2 regions of the Oleiphilus sp. HI0061 genome follow, and region 2 is predicted to be linked to the other one. Evidence: predicted binding sites of a transcription regulator. Region 2 holds the regulator's gene; the other holds the start of a gene.
The links. The regulator sigma-54, encoded in region 2, starts transcription at its own class of promoters, with help from an activator protein. The targets are predictions, from matches to a motif close to TGGCACNNNNNTTGCTNT.
Positions count from the first base shown of each region.

Region 1 (13,675 bases), on a different contig from region 2:
GCGCCACTTAATTGACTAATTAATCTATCCGTACTTTAATTGCTAGATATCGAATATTGAAGAATAATCGCTTTTTGCAATTAACCGCTCGAGCGTACTCATGGGTGCAAAAGTTTACTGTTTTGCTCTATTCATTACTTCAAGTTAAACCCAAAAAATAAACAACTATAAGGTCCATCTATGGCCCAGGATATGAAAGTTTTGGTTATGCATAATAACCAAGAAGTGCTTCGTGATATCTCTGTTATTTTATCCTTTCTTGGTGAAAGTGTTCTTAGCGCATCCTTGTCAGGTTGGCGCTCTACTATTGAAGAGCATGCAATTGAGCCAGAGCACTTAAGTGTCGTTTTTTTGGGAGCAGACTCGGAGCCGGTTGAGCAGATCGTTAAAGATTTACATGAGTGGGATGAGGGTGTTCCTGTGCTAGGGCTAGGTGATGCTGCTCTAGACGGGCTTGATGATATTCTTAGACGAAAGGTCATTGCGCAACTTGATTATCCTCTTAACTATAATAAGACGCTAGATAGTTTATATCGTGCCCAGGTTTATCGTGAACAATACTCGGCGCAAACAGGGCGTGGTAAGCAGCGTCAGGTAGAGCTTTTTAGAAGTCTTGTAGGTACTAGTCGCGGCGTTCAAGATGTTAGAGCTTTAATGGCACAGGTTGCGGATAAAGATGTGAGCGTCTTGATTACAGGGCAATCGGGTACTGGTAAAGAAGTAGTTGCCAGGAACTTGCATTATAATTCGCACCGTAGAAACAAGCCTTTTGTGCCTGTCAACTGTGGTGCTATTCCGGCGGAGTTGTTGGAAAGTGAATTGTTCGGTCATGAAAAGGGTGCTTTTACCGGCGCCATTACTGCGCGTGCAGGTCGATTCGAACTGGCTGAAGGTGGTACGCTTTTTCTAGATGAAATTGGCGACATGCCGCTGAACATGCAGGTTAAGATTCTAAGGGTCTTGCAGGAGAGGACATTCGAAAGGGTTGGGGGAAATAAAACATTAGACACTGATGTTCGTATCATTGCGGCAACGCATAAAAACCTTGAGGATATGATTACCAGTGGTGATTTCCGTGAGGACCTTTATTACCGTTTGAATGTATTTCCTATTGAGATGCCTGCACTAAAAGATCGTGTTGAAGATATCCCTCTTCTGCTCAATGAGCTGATTTCAAGGATGGAGACTGAGAAGCGTGGCTCAATCAGATTTAATTCTGCTGCAATACTGAGTCTATGTCGTCATGAGTGGCCTGGAAATATTCGTGAGTTGGCTAACCTTGTCGAGCGCCTGGGTATTATGCACCCTTATGATGTTGTTGGTGTTCAGGAGTTACCGCAAAAATATCGCCATATAGAAGAAACTGATGACGTTGTTCAGACCGATGATCTGCAGCTACAAAATGCCCCTGGAATGGCGAGTATGGATTCACCAGCCTTGTTGCCTGTAAATGGTATCGATCTAAAGGATTACCTGGCAAATTTGGAAAAGTCGCTTATTCAACAAGCTTTGGATGAGGCTTCTGGTGTGGTTGCTCGCGCTGCCGAAAAACTTCGTATACGTCGTACAACTTTGGTTGAAAAGGTGCGCAAATACGGCTTGAATGCCTAGGTATTATATTTCTTAACTATTCTTGCTCAGTCAAAAATATGTCAGCACGCAGTTTTGCGTGCTTTTTTCGTTTTATGGCGTCATAAAATTGTCTTATCTTTCGGGTTGTTATCATATTGCTACAATTAAGTTGCTGATAATAAAGAAAAAAAATACTTTGGCCTACATAGTGCTTAGATCAGGTTGTTAAAGCTTATTTGAGCTGCGCAGAGCGTTTGGCTGACAAATAAGCGAATAGTATTCCACACTGTTTTGACTGAATGATGTAGGTAAGCCATGGGACAACAAAAACTAGCAACCTGGATAGATGAACCTGCTTTTATTAGCTCGGAGGCAATCAATGCACGTGTTTCGCGCGTTGCGCATGATAGTTCTGGCAGCACTTCAATAGAGGGTAATGCTGCATTCAAATTTCAGGGACAAATTGACTCTACTCAAGATAACGGTGAGCAGAAAGTCGAAGAAGCTTTGTCCTTGTTTGACCACTTGTCTTCGCAATTAACCTCATCATACCGAAACCTTGAGAACAAGGTTAGTCAACTCAAGAGTGATCTTTCACTTGAAGAAAGTCAAAAGCAAGCACAGCGCAAGGAAAAAGAAGACCTAGCTAATCGCTTGTCTACCTTGTTGGAGGTGCTTCCGGCAGGTGTTGTTGTTCTAGATGAAAAAGGTTTAGTCACAGAATGTAATCCTGCGGCAATGGATCTACTTGGCGAACCGCTGAAAGGTTTGGCCTGGGTCGATGTTATTGCGAGAAGTTTTTCGCCAAAGCACGATGATGGACACGAGGTTTCTTTAAAAGATGGCCGAAGAGTGAAAATTGAAACTCGTTCTATGTCATCCGGGCCGGGTCAGCTGGTACTCCTTAGTGATCTGACTGAAACAAGATTGTTGCAGGAGCAAGTAAGCAGGGCCGAACGTTTGAGCTCTTTGGGTAAGATGGTTGCTAGCCTTGCTCATCAGATTCGTACGCCCTTATCTACAGCAATGTTGTATGCGGGCCACCTTTGTCAGCCTGAATTAGATGAATCGATGCGCGTGGACTTGTCGGAAAAAGTAATGTCTCGTTTAACGCATTTGGAACATCAGATTAGGGATATGCTTATCTTCGCGAAAGGAGATGAGCGCTTAGTTGAACGTATGCCGCTAAATGATTTCATACTCGCGCTTAAGCTTGCAGCCGTTCCAGTGATGGATGCCGCAAGTGTTGAGAGCGAGTGGGATATAGAAGCGTCTAATGCTGAAGTCTTATGCAATAAAGATGCCTTGGTAGGGGCTTGTCTTAATTTGGTAAATAACAGTATTGAAGCTTGGGAATGTTCTGCAGTTAGCAAGGAAACGCCATTAACAATAAAGATTAGTGTTGGGGTTAAGGAGGATGGGGCTGTGTGTCTTGTGATTAGAGATAGCGGTCCTGGTATTCCTGGCCAGCACAGGAGTAAGATTTTTGAACCGTTTTATACAACCAAGCAAAAAGGGACTGGCCTTGGGCTGGCGGTAGTTCAGTCTGTTGTTAAGGCGCATAAAGGTAATTTCAGAATGCGTTCATCCAAGAAAGGGGTGACTGCAATGATTGACCTGCCGTCAATTAATGTTACTCCTACTAATAATAATTTTGCTCAGTGTTAAGAGGTAAATAAGTCATGTCAGCGACCAAAGTATTAATTGTGGAAGATGATAAGGAATTAAGAGAAGCACTGTGTACAACATTACAGCTTGCAGGGATGGGCTTCGTAGAAGCGGACTGTGCTGAGAATGCATTGAAGGAGCTTGAAAACGCGCATTTTGATGTAGTGATAAGTGATGTAAATATGCCGGGAATGGATGGCCACGAGCTCTTGCAGCAGGTTAAGTTAAAATATCCTGGTTTGCCGATGATGCTTATCACTGCCTATGGTCAAATTAAGCTGGCTGTTGAAGCTATGCAAAGTGGTGCCGCAGACTATTTAGTAAAACCTTTCGAACCAAAAACCTTAATTCAATCAATTATTAAAATTTTGGGGCTTGGTGATACATCTGAAGAAAAGTCTAGTGATGAGAAAGGGCCTGTTGCTGAAGATCCATTCTCTAAGCAATTTTTTGAAGTCGCTCGCAAAGTTGCTGAATCTGATTCGACAGTAATGATTTCAGGTGAAAGTGGTACGGGTAAAGAAGTATTGGCGAGATATATTCACGAGTCATCATCGCGAAAGAACAAACCTTTTGTTGCTTTGAATTGCGCAGCAATCCCAGAGAATATGCTAGAAGCAACACTGTTTGGCCATGAGAAAGGGGCTTTTACCGGCGCGTATGCAAGTTCGCCCGGTAAGTTTGAGCTTGCCAATGGCGGAACCTTATTGCTAGATGAAATATCTGAAATGGATCTAGGCTTGCAGGCAAAACTACTTAGGGTTCTGCAAGAACGTGAAGTGGAGCGAGTTGGCGGAAGAAAAGCGATTCCTTTGGATGTACGGGTATTGGCGACGACAAACCGTGATTTAAAAGAGTACGTAAACGAAGGAAAGTTTAGAGAAGATTTGTATTATCGTCTGAGCGTGTTTCCCATGGCCTGGAAGCCTTTGCGAGAGCGTCCTATGGATATTTGGCCGCTGGCTAAACGCTTGCTTGCTGAGCATTCTAGCAAAATGAAGCGTGAAAAAATGGAGTTTGGTGAGGGTGTAGAGACTTACTTGTCTCAATACCATTGGCCGGGAAATGTCCGAGAGCTTGATAATGCGATTCAGCGTTCGCTGATTATGGCCTGCAATGGTGTGGTTAAGGTTAGCGACCTATGCTTGGATTTATCCGAGTCGGCTAACTGGATACTTGAATCCAAGCAAGAGGTTCCGACTGAGCAAGTTAGGTCGGTGCAGGTCGAGGTTGAGCCAAACTCTCGAACAGGTTTAGGTAAAGATCTAAAGCTTCGAGAATATCAAATAATTATCGATACCTTGCGTCAAGAAAATGGCAGAAAGAAGAATGCTGCCGAGAAGCTAGGTATTAGCCCAAGAACCTTGAGGTATAAGCTTGCTCAAATGAGAGAGCAGGGTATCGATATTGCAGCTGAAATGGCTGCCTAGGTATCGAATTGAGTGTACGGGTGGCTCTGCTAGTTGCCTGTTACAACAGGATTTCGTCAATCTGCTGATGATCTGTATGGGAGCGTATGCTCCCTTTTTTTGTTATTGCTAAGAATTAGCAATGCTATCATGTTAAACCTTCCAATCTATCTATAATTTCAGCTTGTCTGTGAATTGGCCCGCTTTATGCAGTTACTAACTTAAGCGTATTTTTAGTAACGAAATTTTGACAAGGGGGATGTATGTCTGGGATTAACTCCGTAGGGGCTAGAGCAGATATCAATCAGGTGCTGGCTGAGATGAAAAATCTGCGTGCGCAGGTTCAGAAAACTCAGGTTCAGACTGAAGAAATATCTCCTACAAAAATTAATGCCACCCAGGAAGCGAGCCAAACACCTAAATTCAGTGACATGCTGTCTAGTGCGGTTGGCTCGGTCAATGATACACAATTAAAAGCGGGTCAAATGGCTAAGGCTTTTGAGCAGGGTGACCCAAGCGTTACGCTTTCGCAGGTAATGGTGCAATCTCAGAAAGCATCGGTATCTTTTCAGGCGTTGACGCAAGTAAGGAATAAGGTTGTACAGGCGTATCAGGATATTATGAAAATGCCGGTTTAAGTGTTTGCTTCTCGTTTGTAATGATTGGTATTTGAACAAGCACTGCTTATTTGGATTTTAGTAAAAGGTTAACTTATGGCACTCGCACCCACAGATACAGGTACAGACTCAGCATTGCCCGCTCAGGTGGGTGGTATCTCGGGTGAGCCTGACGTTGTCGGCACTGAAAGTGACTTGATGACCGGTATAAACCGGCTTGGAATCTTTCGGCAAGTAGGTTTGATGGTAGGTTTGGCCGCGAGTGTTGCCCTCGGTTTGGCGCTTGTTTTATGGCTTCAGGAGCCGGACTATCAGCCGTTGATGAGCTCGGTAGAAGCTCAGGACCTGGAAGAAGTTTCAAGCATTCTTAACTTGAATGGTGTTGACTTCAAGATGGATCACCGTACCGGCATATTGCTTGTTGAAGCGGGCAGGGTTCATGAAGCAAGAATGAAGCTGGCAGCGAATGGCATTACAAGCGATAACAGTGTCGGCTATGAGATCCTTGACCAGGATCAGGCCTTGGGTACTAGCCAGTTTATGGAGTCGACACGATTTAAGCGAGGCCTGGAAGGTGAGCTGGCGCGATCAATATCCAGTTTCAGAAATATCCGTAGCGCCAGAGTTCATTTGGCTATTCCGAAGAGGTCGGTGTTTGTTCGTGACTCAAGAGAACCTAGTGCATCAGTTTTGATCGAGACCTCTTCTATGCGGCCAGTGACACGTGAGCAGGTTGACTCGATTGTTAATCTCGTCGCCGGAAGTGTGCCGGAAATGGATATGAGCAAAGTTACTGTTGTTGATCAAAAGGGTAATCTATTGTCTCGGAACAACGAGTCCGAAGAAGACAAGCTGGTTTCAAGGGAGTTTGAGTATTCGCGTAAAATGGAAAAAGTTCTAAATGAGCGAATTACAGGTATATTGAGTCCTATCCTCGGGGCGGATCGTTTCAGGTCAGAAGTCTCGGCTGATGTGGATTTTACCCAGGTTGAAGAAACGGAAGAGTTTTACAACCCTGACATGCAAGCAGTCCGAAGTGAACAAACCTTGGATGAGCAGCGCCAGATGATGACAGATGGCGGTGTACCAGGCGCGCTTGCTAATCAGCCTCCCGCAGCGGGTGCTGCCCCTGAAGTAGCCAACGGTGCTGGCGCTGGTGAAGGAGGTTTACCGACAAATGTGCGTAAGCAAACCACTCGCAATTTTGAGGTGGACCGCACAATCAGCTACACACGTCACCAGCAAGGTAGGCTAAAGCGCTTAACGGTTGCTGTAGCAATTGATGATATACAGAATATCAACCCGGAAACAGGTGAGGTAAGCTATACTACATGGACGGCTGAAGAGCTTGAGCGTTTGACGCTATTGGTAAGGAATGCGGTAGGGTACTCAGCCGCACGAGGTGATAGCGTAAATGTGATTAATACGCCTTTTGCACCTAAGTTTGTGGAAGCCGTACAAGAGCCGGAAATATGGGAACAGGCGTGGTTCAAAGAGCTGGTGCCCAAAGGCATAGCAATGTTGTTCGCCTTGATTATTATCTTTACCGTCATTCGACCAGTGTTTAAGAATCTTTCTGAAGCTGGCGCTCAAGCGAAAGAGCTTGCTTTAGCGGGAGATGAGGACGGTTTGGCACAGATGGATGCCATGAGTGAAGGTGAGGCAGGAGAACGAGTTACTTTGAGTGCCTCTGATGAGTTTCTGTTACCGGGGGCTTCGGAAGGTTTTGATCGACAACTTAATGCCTTGAAAGGTTTGATTGCTGAGGACCCTGCTAGGGTTGCTCAGGTAATTCGTCAATGGGTAAATGTAGATGACTGATGGTGACGGCGATAAAAAGCTGCCAAAAGTTTCGCGGGTAGATGCTGCTGCGATTTTACTAATGAGCCTGGGTGAAGCGGACGCTGCCCAGGTTTTGAAGCATATGGGGCCAAAAGAAGTACAGCGGGTGGGTACCTCTATGGCGGCATTGAAAGATATTAGTCAGGAACAGGTCGAAGGGGTAATGATCGAGTTTCTGGAGGCTGTCGGATCCCAAACGGGTATGGGAATCGGTTCTGATGAGTATATCAAGAATATGCTGACAGAGGCTTTAGGTCAGGACAAGGCGGATAGCTTAATTGACCGAATTCTTGTTGGTGGTAATACAACTGGTTTAGATACGCTTAAATGGATGGATGGTCGTGCTGTAGCGGAGCTTATACGTTATGAGCATCCACAGATTCAGGCCATTGTATTGTCATATCTTGAATCAGATCAGGCTGCTGAAGTGCTAGGCGTATTAGACGAAAAGGTACGTCTTGACGTTATTATGCGTGTCGCTTCTCTCGAAAGCATTCAGCCACAGGCTTTGCAAGAGCTGAATGATATTCTCGAAAAACAGTTCTCGGGTAACGCTGCGACTAAGACCAGTAAGATCGGTGGTGTCAAGTGTGCGGCAGATATTATGAACTTTATTGATACAACTATTGAAGCCGACTTGATGGATAGTATCAAAGAAGTTGATGCTGAACTCGGTACTGAGATAGAAGAGCTGATGTTTGTCTTCGATAATCTCAAGGATGTTGATGATAGAGGGATACAAACGCTCCTCAGGGAAGTCTCCTCAGATATTCTTATTGTTGCACTCAAGGGTGCTGATACTGAATTACAAGAAAAAATCTTTAAGAATATGTCTAAGCGTGCTGCCGAATTACTCCGTGATGACCTTGAGGCGAAAGGTCCTGTTAAGGTGAGTGAGGTAGAAGGTGCGCAGAAAGAGATACTCACCATTGCTCGACGCTTGTCTGAATCCGGTGAAATTGCGCTGGGCGGATCTGGCGAAGCGATGATATAGCATGAGTGACAAAAACAAGCGTGTCCCTTTAGGTGAACTGAGCGCCTACGAACGCTGGGAGCTGCCGAATATTGGCGATCCCGGTCGTGCGGCTAGTCAGGCAGAAAACGCCAGAAAGGAGAAAGTCAAACCACCGACTGCACAGCAAATTGAATCAATAACTAAGCAGGCATATGACTCCGGCTTTGAAGAAGGCCATCGAGATGGTTTCGCTAAAGGTTCAGAGGACGGTCGTGCTGCGGGTCATGCAGAAGGTTTGGAGGCCGGTAAAAGTGAAGGTTACGAACAAGGGGTTGCCCAAGGCCAGGGTGAAATTGCCGAAAAATTGTCACAGCTAGATGCCCTAATGAACCAGTTGGTTAACCCCATTCAGCAGCAACAGCAAGTCGTTGAAGAGGCGATGTTAAATGTTGCGGTTGCGCTTTCCAGAGCAGTGATTCACCGAGAGCTCAATATTGATAGTGCAAGCCTTACACTGGCTTTGTCTCGAGTCATGGAAGGTTTGCCAGCGCTGGACTCAGGGGCAATGTTAAAGGTCAATGAGCAGGATTATGAAACTGTTTCAAAAGCACTAGAGGCTTTAGGTTCTGGTATTGAGCTAGTGAAAGATCCAAGTGTTATAGCTGGTGGCTTCTTACTGAAGACTTCAGCTCAGGTGATTGACTATACCGTTGAAAAACGATTTCAAAAAGCTGTTCAGAGTATGCTGGATACCGCTGTCAATAATACAGCTTCAGGTACTCAAGAAGTGCCAGTGACGATTGATAGTCTGAGTGACTATTCGGCTGACACCTTGAAAGAGGAACCTGAAACAGGCGATGATGAACTGCGCAAGCTTGATCATGAAATACAAGATTCCGAGTTGCCGGGCACCGAGGATACCGAGGACACCAGTACTTCTGGGGAATTAGATGAACAACTAACACCTGGCCCTGAAGATGAGTGATCTGCTTGAAATCAACACTGCTAGTAATATAGCTGCGAATCTTGGTGTACTGGCTGATTCTGTTCCGACGCAGGTGGCACCACAATTTAGCGGGCGCTTGACGCGCATGGTCGGTCTTACCTTAGAGGCTGTTGGTTGCCAAAGTGTTGTTGGTGATCGTTGCCTTATTCATTCTGTTTCGGGTGACTTGATCGAGGCTGAAGTGGTCGGCTTTGAGGATGATCGTACATTTTTGATGCCACTTGTTGCTGCGGATGGTTTGAAGCCGGGTGCCCTGGTTACGCCAGCTGACTCCATTGGTGAAGTCGCTGTAGGGTGGGGCTTGCTTGGGCGTGTGCTTGACGGTGCCGGAAACGTATTGGATGACCACGGTCCATTAGAAGCTGAAACCCGTATACCTTTTAATGGTGCGGTGATTAACCCGCTTGCCAGAGCGCCAATTCGTGAGTCCTTGGATGTCGGGATTAAAGCCATAAACAGTCTCTTGGCTGTCGGCGTTGGTCAGCGAATAGGCTTGTTTGCAGGTAGCGGTGTTGGTAAAAGTATGCTCTTGGGTATGATGACCCGATTTACTACGGCCGATATTGTTGTCGTAGGCTTAATCGGAGAGCGTGGACGTGAGGTAAAAGAGTTTATTGAGGATATCCTGGGTGAAGAAGGGCTAAAGCGTGCAGTGGTAATTGCTTCGCCTGCTGATGACTCGCCTTTGATGCGTCTGCGAGCTGCGATGCTAACGACTCGGATAGCGGAATATTTTCGTGATCAGGGTAAAAACGTGCTTTTGTTAATGGACTCACTGACTCGATATGCGCAAGCGCAGCGTGAAATTGCATTGTCTGTGGGGGAGCCTCCCGCGACAAAGGGCTATCCACCCTCGGTGTTTGCCAAACTGCCTCAACTCGTCGAACGTGCGGGGAATGGTAAGAAAGGAGGCGGTTCCATTACTGCTTTTTACACGGTTCTCACTGAGGGTGACGATCAGCAAGATCCTATTGCAGACGCCGCCAGGGCTATTTTGGATGGTCATATCGTGCTCTCTCGTAGCTTGGCCGAAGAGGGCCATTATCCAGCGATCGATGTCGAGGCTTCGATCAGTCGAGTTATGCCTCATATCATCAGTGCTGAGCATTTACAGAATGCACAGCGCTTCAAACAAATCTATGCAAGGTATCAGCAAGCCAGAGACTTAATTAGCGTCGGAGCTTATGTTAAAGGTTCTGACCCACAAACTGATTTTGCTATCGAAAGAATTGAAAAGATGAAGCAGTTCCTGCGGCAGGGATTAACTGAGGAGTCTGAAGCGCCCAGAGCGATAGCGGAAATGTCACAAACGATTGCTGCTGCAGCTCAAGCGCAATAATCTAGCTTGCGCTACAGTCTATAAGGTTGTCTATGAAGAAGTCGCAGCGTTTGAAGGTAGTTCTTGATCAGGCAGAGCGAAACGAGCAAGCGGCTTTGGAGCAGATGACAGCTGCAAAGCGCTATTTGGACGATCAGACTGCGCAAATGGATAATCTCAAACAATATCATAATCAATACCTTGCTGATATGAAGCGAGGCCTTGGTAGCGTCCAGAGCGTTACTCAATTGCAGTCAAGCTTGCACTTTGTTAATCAAATTGATGTCGCAATCCAGCAACAACAGCTTGTTGTTGATCAGGGACAAAAAGCGTTCAATATTACCAAAGAAAAGTGGTCAGCTTTGCACCAAAAAACCAAAGGCTTGGCAGACCTTATTCAGCGCTACAAGGATGAGGAAAACGCACTTGCCGACAAGCGTGAGCAAAAGCAGTTGGAAGACGCTCTTCAAGCCAGGATGTTTCGCCGAAAATAGATCGCTGCATCAAAGGCTTGGCTTAATAATAAGCTTCATTGATGATCAATCCTTTCTATAGCCTCTCATTGCCGATCTAGGGATAAAAAATCAGTTTATGATTTGTGGTATTCCTGAAAATAGCTACTAAAGTTAGTTGAAGAAATAACTATTTGGTGAGATTTAGGCTGATTATGAGTGAAGCAGCAATTGAGTTAGAAGGTGTTGTGAATATCGCTAAGGTTGAGTCGCTACATCATGAGATGGAAGAGATTCTTAAATTAGCATCTCCAACCGTTATCAGTGCGGGAGAAGTATCGAGAGTGGATACTGCAGCCTTGCAATTATTTGCTTCCTTTTTTACTTCAATGCGTACTGCTGAGGCTGAAGTTTCTTGGGGAAGCGTGTCCGAAGAGTTGCAAGCGGCTGCTAAGTTAGCGGGCTTGGAACAAATGCTAAATCTTAACTAAATGTTTTTGAATTTTGATTTCTTAGGGAAATTGCTTAATCGTCGCATACGGGAGAACGTAGATGGCAACAATATTGGCGGTAGATGATTCTGCCTCAATGAGACAAATGGTTTCATTCACTCTTAAAGGTGCTGGCTTTGATGTGATAGAAGCTGCAGATGGACAGCAAGCACTAGATAAAGCAAAAACTACTGCTGTTGATCTGGTTTTATCCGATGTGAATATGCCTGTAATGGATGGTATTGAGTTAGTTAAGAACCTCAGAACCTTACCGGATTATAAGTTTACTCCAATCTTAATGTTGACCACCGAATCAGCTGGCGATAAGAAAATGCAGGGTAAAAATGCTGGCGCTACGGGTTGGTTGGTAAAACCGTTTAACCCAGAGCAGCTATTAGCGACTATCAAGAAAGTAATGGGCTAAGCTTTACCTCTGTAATGTACAGCGCTACCAAGAACAAAAAATCGTTAATGTAACTACGCGTAGACAGGCCAATACAATGAGTGTTGATTTAAGTCAGTTTCATCAGGTGTTTTTCGAAGAGAGTTATGAAGGGCTTGATGTTATGGAGTCTGCGCTTCTTAATATCGATATCTCGAATCTCGATTCTGAAGCGATAAACGAAATATTCAGGGCTGCACACTCGATTAAGGGTGGTAGTGGTACCTTTGGTTTTAATGAGATTGCTGAATTTACACATGTTGTAGAAACGCTGCTTGATCTTATTCGTTCAGACCAGTTTGTTATGGAAGTGGATCATGTCGATCTGTTTCTGAAGTCTGTCGACTGTATCCGAACTATGATCAATGAGCTTGAGGCCGGTCAAAGCTGCGAAACCAAGTTGGCAGATGAGTTGCGAGTACAGTTCAACGCTCTGCTGGAAGGTGGCAGTGAAACAGCAGAAAACTGTGAAAGTCCTAGCGAGGAAACCGACGAAGGTTCTGATGGTTGGACTATCTATTTTAAACCCGACGCAGATGTCTTGCGCACTGGTAATGACCCAGTACGTATGTTTCGTGAACTGTCTGAGTTGGGTGAAGTCGAGGTTTCCAGTGTTGTTGATGAGCTGCCAGAACTTGGCTCGCTAGACCCCGAAGCATGCTATCTAGCTTGGAATATTGTACTTAAGGGTGATGCCGAAAGAGCTCAAATAGACGAAGTCTTTGAGTGGGTCGTTGATGACTCGGATATTCGAATTGAGAAAATTGATTCGCAAGCTTCTGAAGAGTCTGAGGTAAATGCTGAAGCAGCAGAGCCAGCGGTTGTTGCTGAAGCTGCGGTTGGTGTTTCAGCAGTTAAGACAGAAGATGTGCCCGCGTCTAAGTCGAGTGTTGAATCTAGTGCCAGTGTTGAGAAAGCGAGTAAAGCGCCAGCGCCTGTTAAAAAGGAAAGTAAGCCTGAAAGCGTTTCAATCCGTGTAGGCACAGACAAAATCGATAGCCTGATCAATATGGTCGGCGAGCTTGTAATTACCCAGTCAATGCTAAATGAACTGGGCAAAGACTTTACGGTCGATATGATGCCGAAGTTGATGGAAGGTTTAGAGCAGCTAAGTCTTCATACCAGAGAGCTTCAAGAGAGTGTCATGCGTATTAGGATGCTTCCTATTAGTTTTGCATTTTCACGTTTCCCTCGCCTCGTTCACGATATTAGTAAGAGTCTTGAAAAGAAAGTTGAGCTTGTTCTGCTTGGTGAGCAAACTGAACTGGATAAAACAGTGATGGAAAGAATAGGCGACCCTCTTGTTCACCTTGTTCGAAACTCACTTGACCACGGTTTAGAGTCGCCAGAAGCGCGTCTTGCCGCTGGCAAAGATGAAACCGGTAAGATTACCCTTAACGCATTTCACCAGGGCGGTAACATTGTTATTCAGATTATTGATGACGGTGCCGGCCTCAATGAAGATCGAATTTTATCGAAAGCAATCGAAAACGGTCTTGTTTCGCCTAACGATCATCTTGAACCAGAGCAAATTCACGACTTAATTTTCCAGCCTGGATTTTCAACTGCTGCAGAAGTTACCGATATTTCGGGGCGTGGCGTTGGTATGGATGTTGTGCGCAGAAATATACAGGACTTAAATGGTTCGGTCGAGGTTGAGTCGACTCCAGGCAAGGGGAGTATGTTCTCGATACGCTTGCCACTGACTCTGGCAATTTTGGATGGTCAGCTAATTCGTGTTGGTCAGCAGGTATATATTTTTCCTTTGGTATCTATTGTCGAATCGATTGAGTCTCAGGATCAGATGATACATCGCGTTTCTGGTGGCTGTGACGTCCTTCGCCTTCGAAACGAATATGTTCCGATTATTCGCCTTTGGGATATTTTTAACGTTCAGGCAGAT
Region 1 is NZ_LWFE01001289.1:1,000-14,674, reverse strand. Features, by position in the region: gene A3735_RS20290 (sigma-54 dependent transcriptional regulator) at 208-1,611, shown strand; gene A3735_RS20285 (PAS domain-containing sensor histidine kinase) at 1,888-3,240, shown strand; gene A3735_RS20280 (sigma-54 dependent transcriptional regulator) at 3,255-4,670, shown strand; gene fliE (flagellar hook-basal body complex protein FliE) at 4,913-5,287, shown strand; gene fliF (flagellar basal-body MS-ring/collar protein FliF) at 5,363-7,087, shown strand; gene fliG (flagellar motor switch protein FliG) at 7,080-8,102, shown strand; gene A3735_RS20260 (FliH/SctL family protein) at 8,104-9,048, shown strand; gene fliI (flagellar protein export ATPase FliI) at 9,041-10,408, shown strand; gene fliJ (flagellar export protein FliJ) at 10,441-10,881, shown strand; gene A3735_RS20245 (lipid asymmetry maintenance protein MlaB) at 11,055-11,330, shown strand; gene A3735_RS20240 (response regulator) at 11,392-11,754, shown strand; gene A3735_RS20235 (chemotaxis protein CheA) at 11,831-13,675, shown strand, end outside.
Region 1: fliE (flagellar hook-basal body complex protein FliE) is a predicted target of sigma-54. The motif match lies at 4,846-4,863, and genes of this name have one in related genera.

Region 2 (4,295 bases):
TTGGCAAACAGCGAACGTCGAATACGTAATCTGCATCGCTAGGAACACCATTTTTGAAACCAAATGATTGAAAGAGTATGGCGAGCTCTTGCTCTCGTTTGCCTGTCACTCTAAGTTTTATGAGGTCTCTTAACTCGTATAGGGTTAGTTTCGTAGTGTCGACAGTCAGGTCAGCTTTTAGTGCCAGCTGGTCGAGAAGCGTTCTTTCGGTTTCAATCGCTTCGGTGAGTGAGTGTGTTGTGCTGCTAAGTGGGTGTTTGCGTCGAGTATCGTGAAAGCGCTTTAGGAGCGTCTCACTTTGTGCGTCAAGAAAAATGATATCGACATCAATCTCCATCTGCTTTAGCTTCTCGTAAACTTGGGGGAATGCTTCTATTCCACCCTGCAGATTTCTAGCATCGATACTGATCGCAACGTTACTTAACCTTGTATCTTTACCTTGTAGTGATTGTTTACCAAGGTTTAGTAAAAGCCCAACCGGTAAATTATCAATGCAGTAATACCCCATGTCTTCAAGGACGTGAAGGGCCGTGCTTTTTCCGGAACCGGATCTGCCACTGACAATAACGAGCTTCATAAGAAGTTCCTAGCAATTTTGAGCTTCTAAGGTTTGTAGGTCTTAAGCAATTATTTTCTGATAAAGTTCAGTGCCTGTAGCAGATTCCCTTAAACTATCGCAAAAAGCAGTGTTGTTGAACTTCTCTGCAATTTGACTTAAAAGATCCAGGTGCTCGCTCGTCGCCTCGGAGGGGACAAGTAAAACGAAAAGAATATCAACGTCTTCGTTATCTATCGAGTCAAAAGGTATCTTTTTTTCAAGTGTAAATAGACAACCAATAACTTGTTTGCAGTTTTCCAGTCTGCTGTGGGGAATGGCAATTCCTTGCCCAACTCCCGTGCTTCCCAGTCGTTCACGAGAAATAAGGTTGTCAAATATTTCAGTTTCATCAAGATGAGGAAATTGTTTTGAGACCAGGTGTGCAGCCTGTTGAAGAACTTTTTTCTTGCTACCACCGGGCAAACCGCGTTGGGTTAGCTCCGGTGACAAGATGGCCTCGATAGTAATTTTATTTTCAGACATTTTTCGACTCTAAAGATCGCTAATAACTAGCGTGCTGCTGCGCCGTGTGCGCGGTCAACTTTCTTTTCCTTGTGCTTAAGAATTTGACGGTCTAGCTTATCAACTAGCTGGTCGATAGCGGCATACATGTCGTCGTTCTCGGCGTGGCCGTGGATATCTGCACCAGCGATATGTAGCGTTGATTCAGCAATATGTGCTTGTTTCGATACAGAAAGGGTTACCTGTACGTTGCTAATGCCGCCAATATGGCGCTCTAGCTTTTGCAATTTGGTTTTCACATATTCTTTAAGTGCATCAGTTAAATCTACATGATGGCCAGTGATATTTAATTGCATAGTATTCTCCTATCATCGTTATTTTTAGCGAGAGTTGAATATTGACTCACTTTTCGCTTATCAAATCAACTTGCTGCAGGCAGCAAGTTATCAAATATTGTATTAAACCAATCTTTTTCTTTCGTTCGATGGGGGGATCGACATCGCTTCGCGGTATTTTGCGATAGTGCGGCGGGCGACGTTAATTCCTTGCTCTTTCAACAAGTCGGCAATCTTGCTATCGCTAAGAGGTTTTTTAGGGTTTTCTGCTGATATTAACTTCTTAATAATTGCGCGAATCGCTGTTGACGAGCACTCTCCGCCAGTAGTTGTGCTGACGTGGCTTGAGAAAAAGTATTTGAGTTCAAATATGCCTCGTGGCGTATGCATGTACTTTTGTGTTGTCACACGAGATATGGTGGACTCATGCATTTCTACCGCTTCAGCAATATCATGTAAAATCAGCGGCTTCATCGCTTCATCACCATAGTCAAGGAAGCCTTGTTGGTGAGCTACTATCTTACTTGCCACTTTTAGAAGCGTCTCGTTACGACTTTGTAGGCTTTTAATAAACCACTTTGCTTCTTGAAGTTGATCCTTCATAAAGGTGTTGTCGTTACTGGAGTCAGCTCTCTTTATAAACGAAGCATAATTTGCATTGACCCTTATTTTTGGCGCAATCTCTGGGTTGAGCTCAACTTTCCAGCGTCCTTTTTCTTTCTTTACGACGACATCTGGCACAATGTACTCAGGCTCGGAAGAAGCAATGGATTCACCTGGTTTAGGGTTCAAAGACTGAATTAGAGAGATAACCTCTTTCAGTTCATGCTCTTTAAGGCGGCTGCGTCGCATTAGTTGAGCGTAGTCTCTTGATCCTAATAAGTTCAGGTAGTGGCTGATTACAAGCTTTGCTTGTGGTAGCCAGGGCGTATCTTTTGGTAGCTGGCGTAACTGTAGCAGCAAACAGTCGGGCAGGTCTTTGGCAAATACCCCAGGTGGATCAAAGTGCTGCACGCGTTTTAAGACGGCTTCAACTTCATCTAATTCAACCGGGTCTTCGTCATCTGAGTTGTGCAGCCCCTCGTGTATCTCTTCAACGGTATTCGTTAGGTAGCCGTCTGTATCTGTTGCGTCGATTAATGACATCGCAATGTATCGGTCGCGATCAGACATGGGGGTAAGGTTAAGTTGCCAATCTAGATGATCTGCAAGAGACTCGGTAGCAGCGTTTCTTTGTTCGAAGGCATTGTTGTCATCTTCGGGAACGGGACCACTGGGCGCATTGTTTGTATATATGTCATCCCAAGCCGTATCAACAGGCAGATCTTCCGGTATAGTATCTGACCACTCTTCACTAGGCGTGTCGGCTTCATTACTAGCAGGTGCTTCGCTCGAACTGGTGTCTGTACTACTGCTTTGTTGGTTGTCCTGAGAGGCGTACTCGTTGCCATCATTTTGATGACTTTCATTCTGATTTTCTTGTTTATCACTTGTATTTCCAGGCTCGTTGTTATCGTCCTGGAGTTCGAGCATAGGATTAGATTCCAATGCTTCTTGTATTTCGTTTTGAAGGTCAAGAGTCGACAATTGTAGCAAGCGGATTGCTTGCTGCAATTGAGGTGTCATTGTCAGTTGTTGACCGAGCTTTAATTGGAGAGAAACCTTCATGTTCATGAGGATGTCACCAACTTAAGACTTAAATTTTGAATCATGTATTGTCGCTTATTATATTTTGCGGAAATGGTCGCTGTGAATAAACGTATTTATATTTACTTCATTTACACAAGTGTAGTGCGAAGATAGCAAAGTGTGAAACAAATAAAAGTATATTTACGTTACCAGCCTACAAATAATTGTTTTAGATCAAGTTATCGTCTTGTTGACGTGAAAATTGCATGCTACTCATTTCTAAGCTGAAAGTCATGCTTAATTGTTTGTATATGCTGTTCGAATCGAATGCTATGAACTAGCCACTGGCTTATAATTTGAATTGATTGCCCAAGTAGACTTGTTTGACCTTTTCATTATTCAGAATGTCTTCAGCACTTCCTGAAGCAATGATATGGCCATCACCAACAATATAGGCTTTTTCACAAATATCCAGCGTTTCTCTAACGTTGTGATCGGTTATGAGTACGCCGATATTTTTACTTTTAAGGTGAGAGACGATTGACTTGATGTCGTTGACCGATATTGGGTCGACACCTGCGAAGGGCTCATCGAGTAGAATGAAGTCAGGCTCCATTGCTAAAGCTCTGGCTATTTCCACTCGCCTACGTTCACCGCCTGACAAGGCCATGCCAAGACTATCTTTGATGTGAGTGATGTGAAACTCTTCGAGTAAGGCTTCCATTCTTTGTCGCCTTTCGCTGCGAGAAAGATCTTTTCTAATCTCTAGTACCGCCAGGATATTGTCTCGAACACTTAACTTTCTAAATATTGAAGCTTCCTGGGGCAGGTAGCCGACACCGTTTCGTGCCCTATCATGCATAGCCATGGATGATAGGTCGGTATCATTAACTGATATCTTGCCTTTATCATGCTTAACCAGGCCTACAATCATATAGAAACAAGTGGTTTTACCAGCACCGTTAGGGCCGAGCAGCCCGATCACTTCACCGCTGTTGATAGTCAGGGAAACATCTTTAACTATTTGGCGTTTATCATAGGCCTTGGCTAGGTTTTCTGCTTTTAAAGTTTTCATTGTTGCTCAGGTCTATTGCTTTTGCTCGGCACCGGACTCGGCATTTGGAGCAGGTTCGAGTGGCAGTTTGTTTTCGTTTTCTGGAGAACCTTTTATTAGTGGCACTTCAGTATTTTCCGATGCGGTCTCGGCATTAGGGTAGTAATGAATTTTAACTCGAGACCCTTGGGTCTGATCTCCCTTGGCGCGTATAGCT
Region 2 is NZ_LWFE01000987.1:195-4,489, forward strand. Features, by position in the region: partial or broken gene rapZ (RNase adapter RapZ) at 1-577, opposite strand, end outside; gene ptsN (PTS IIA-like nitrogen regulatory protein PtsN) at 620-1,081, opposite strand; gene hpf (ribosome hibernation-promoting factor, HPF/YfiA family) at 1,108-1,416, opposite strand; gene A3735_RS11455 (RNA polymerase factor sigma-54) at 1,519-3,063, opposite strand; gene lptB (LPS export ABC transporter ATP-binding protein) at 3,374-4,099, opposite strand; partial or broken gene A3735_RS30895 (hypothetical protein) at 4,112-4,295, opposite strand, start outside.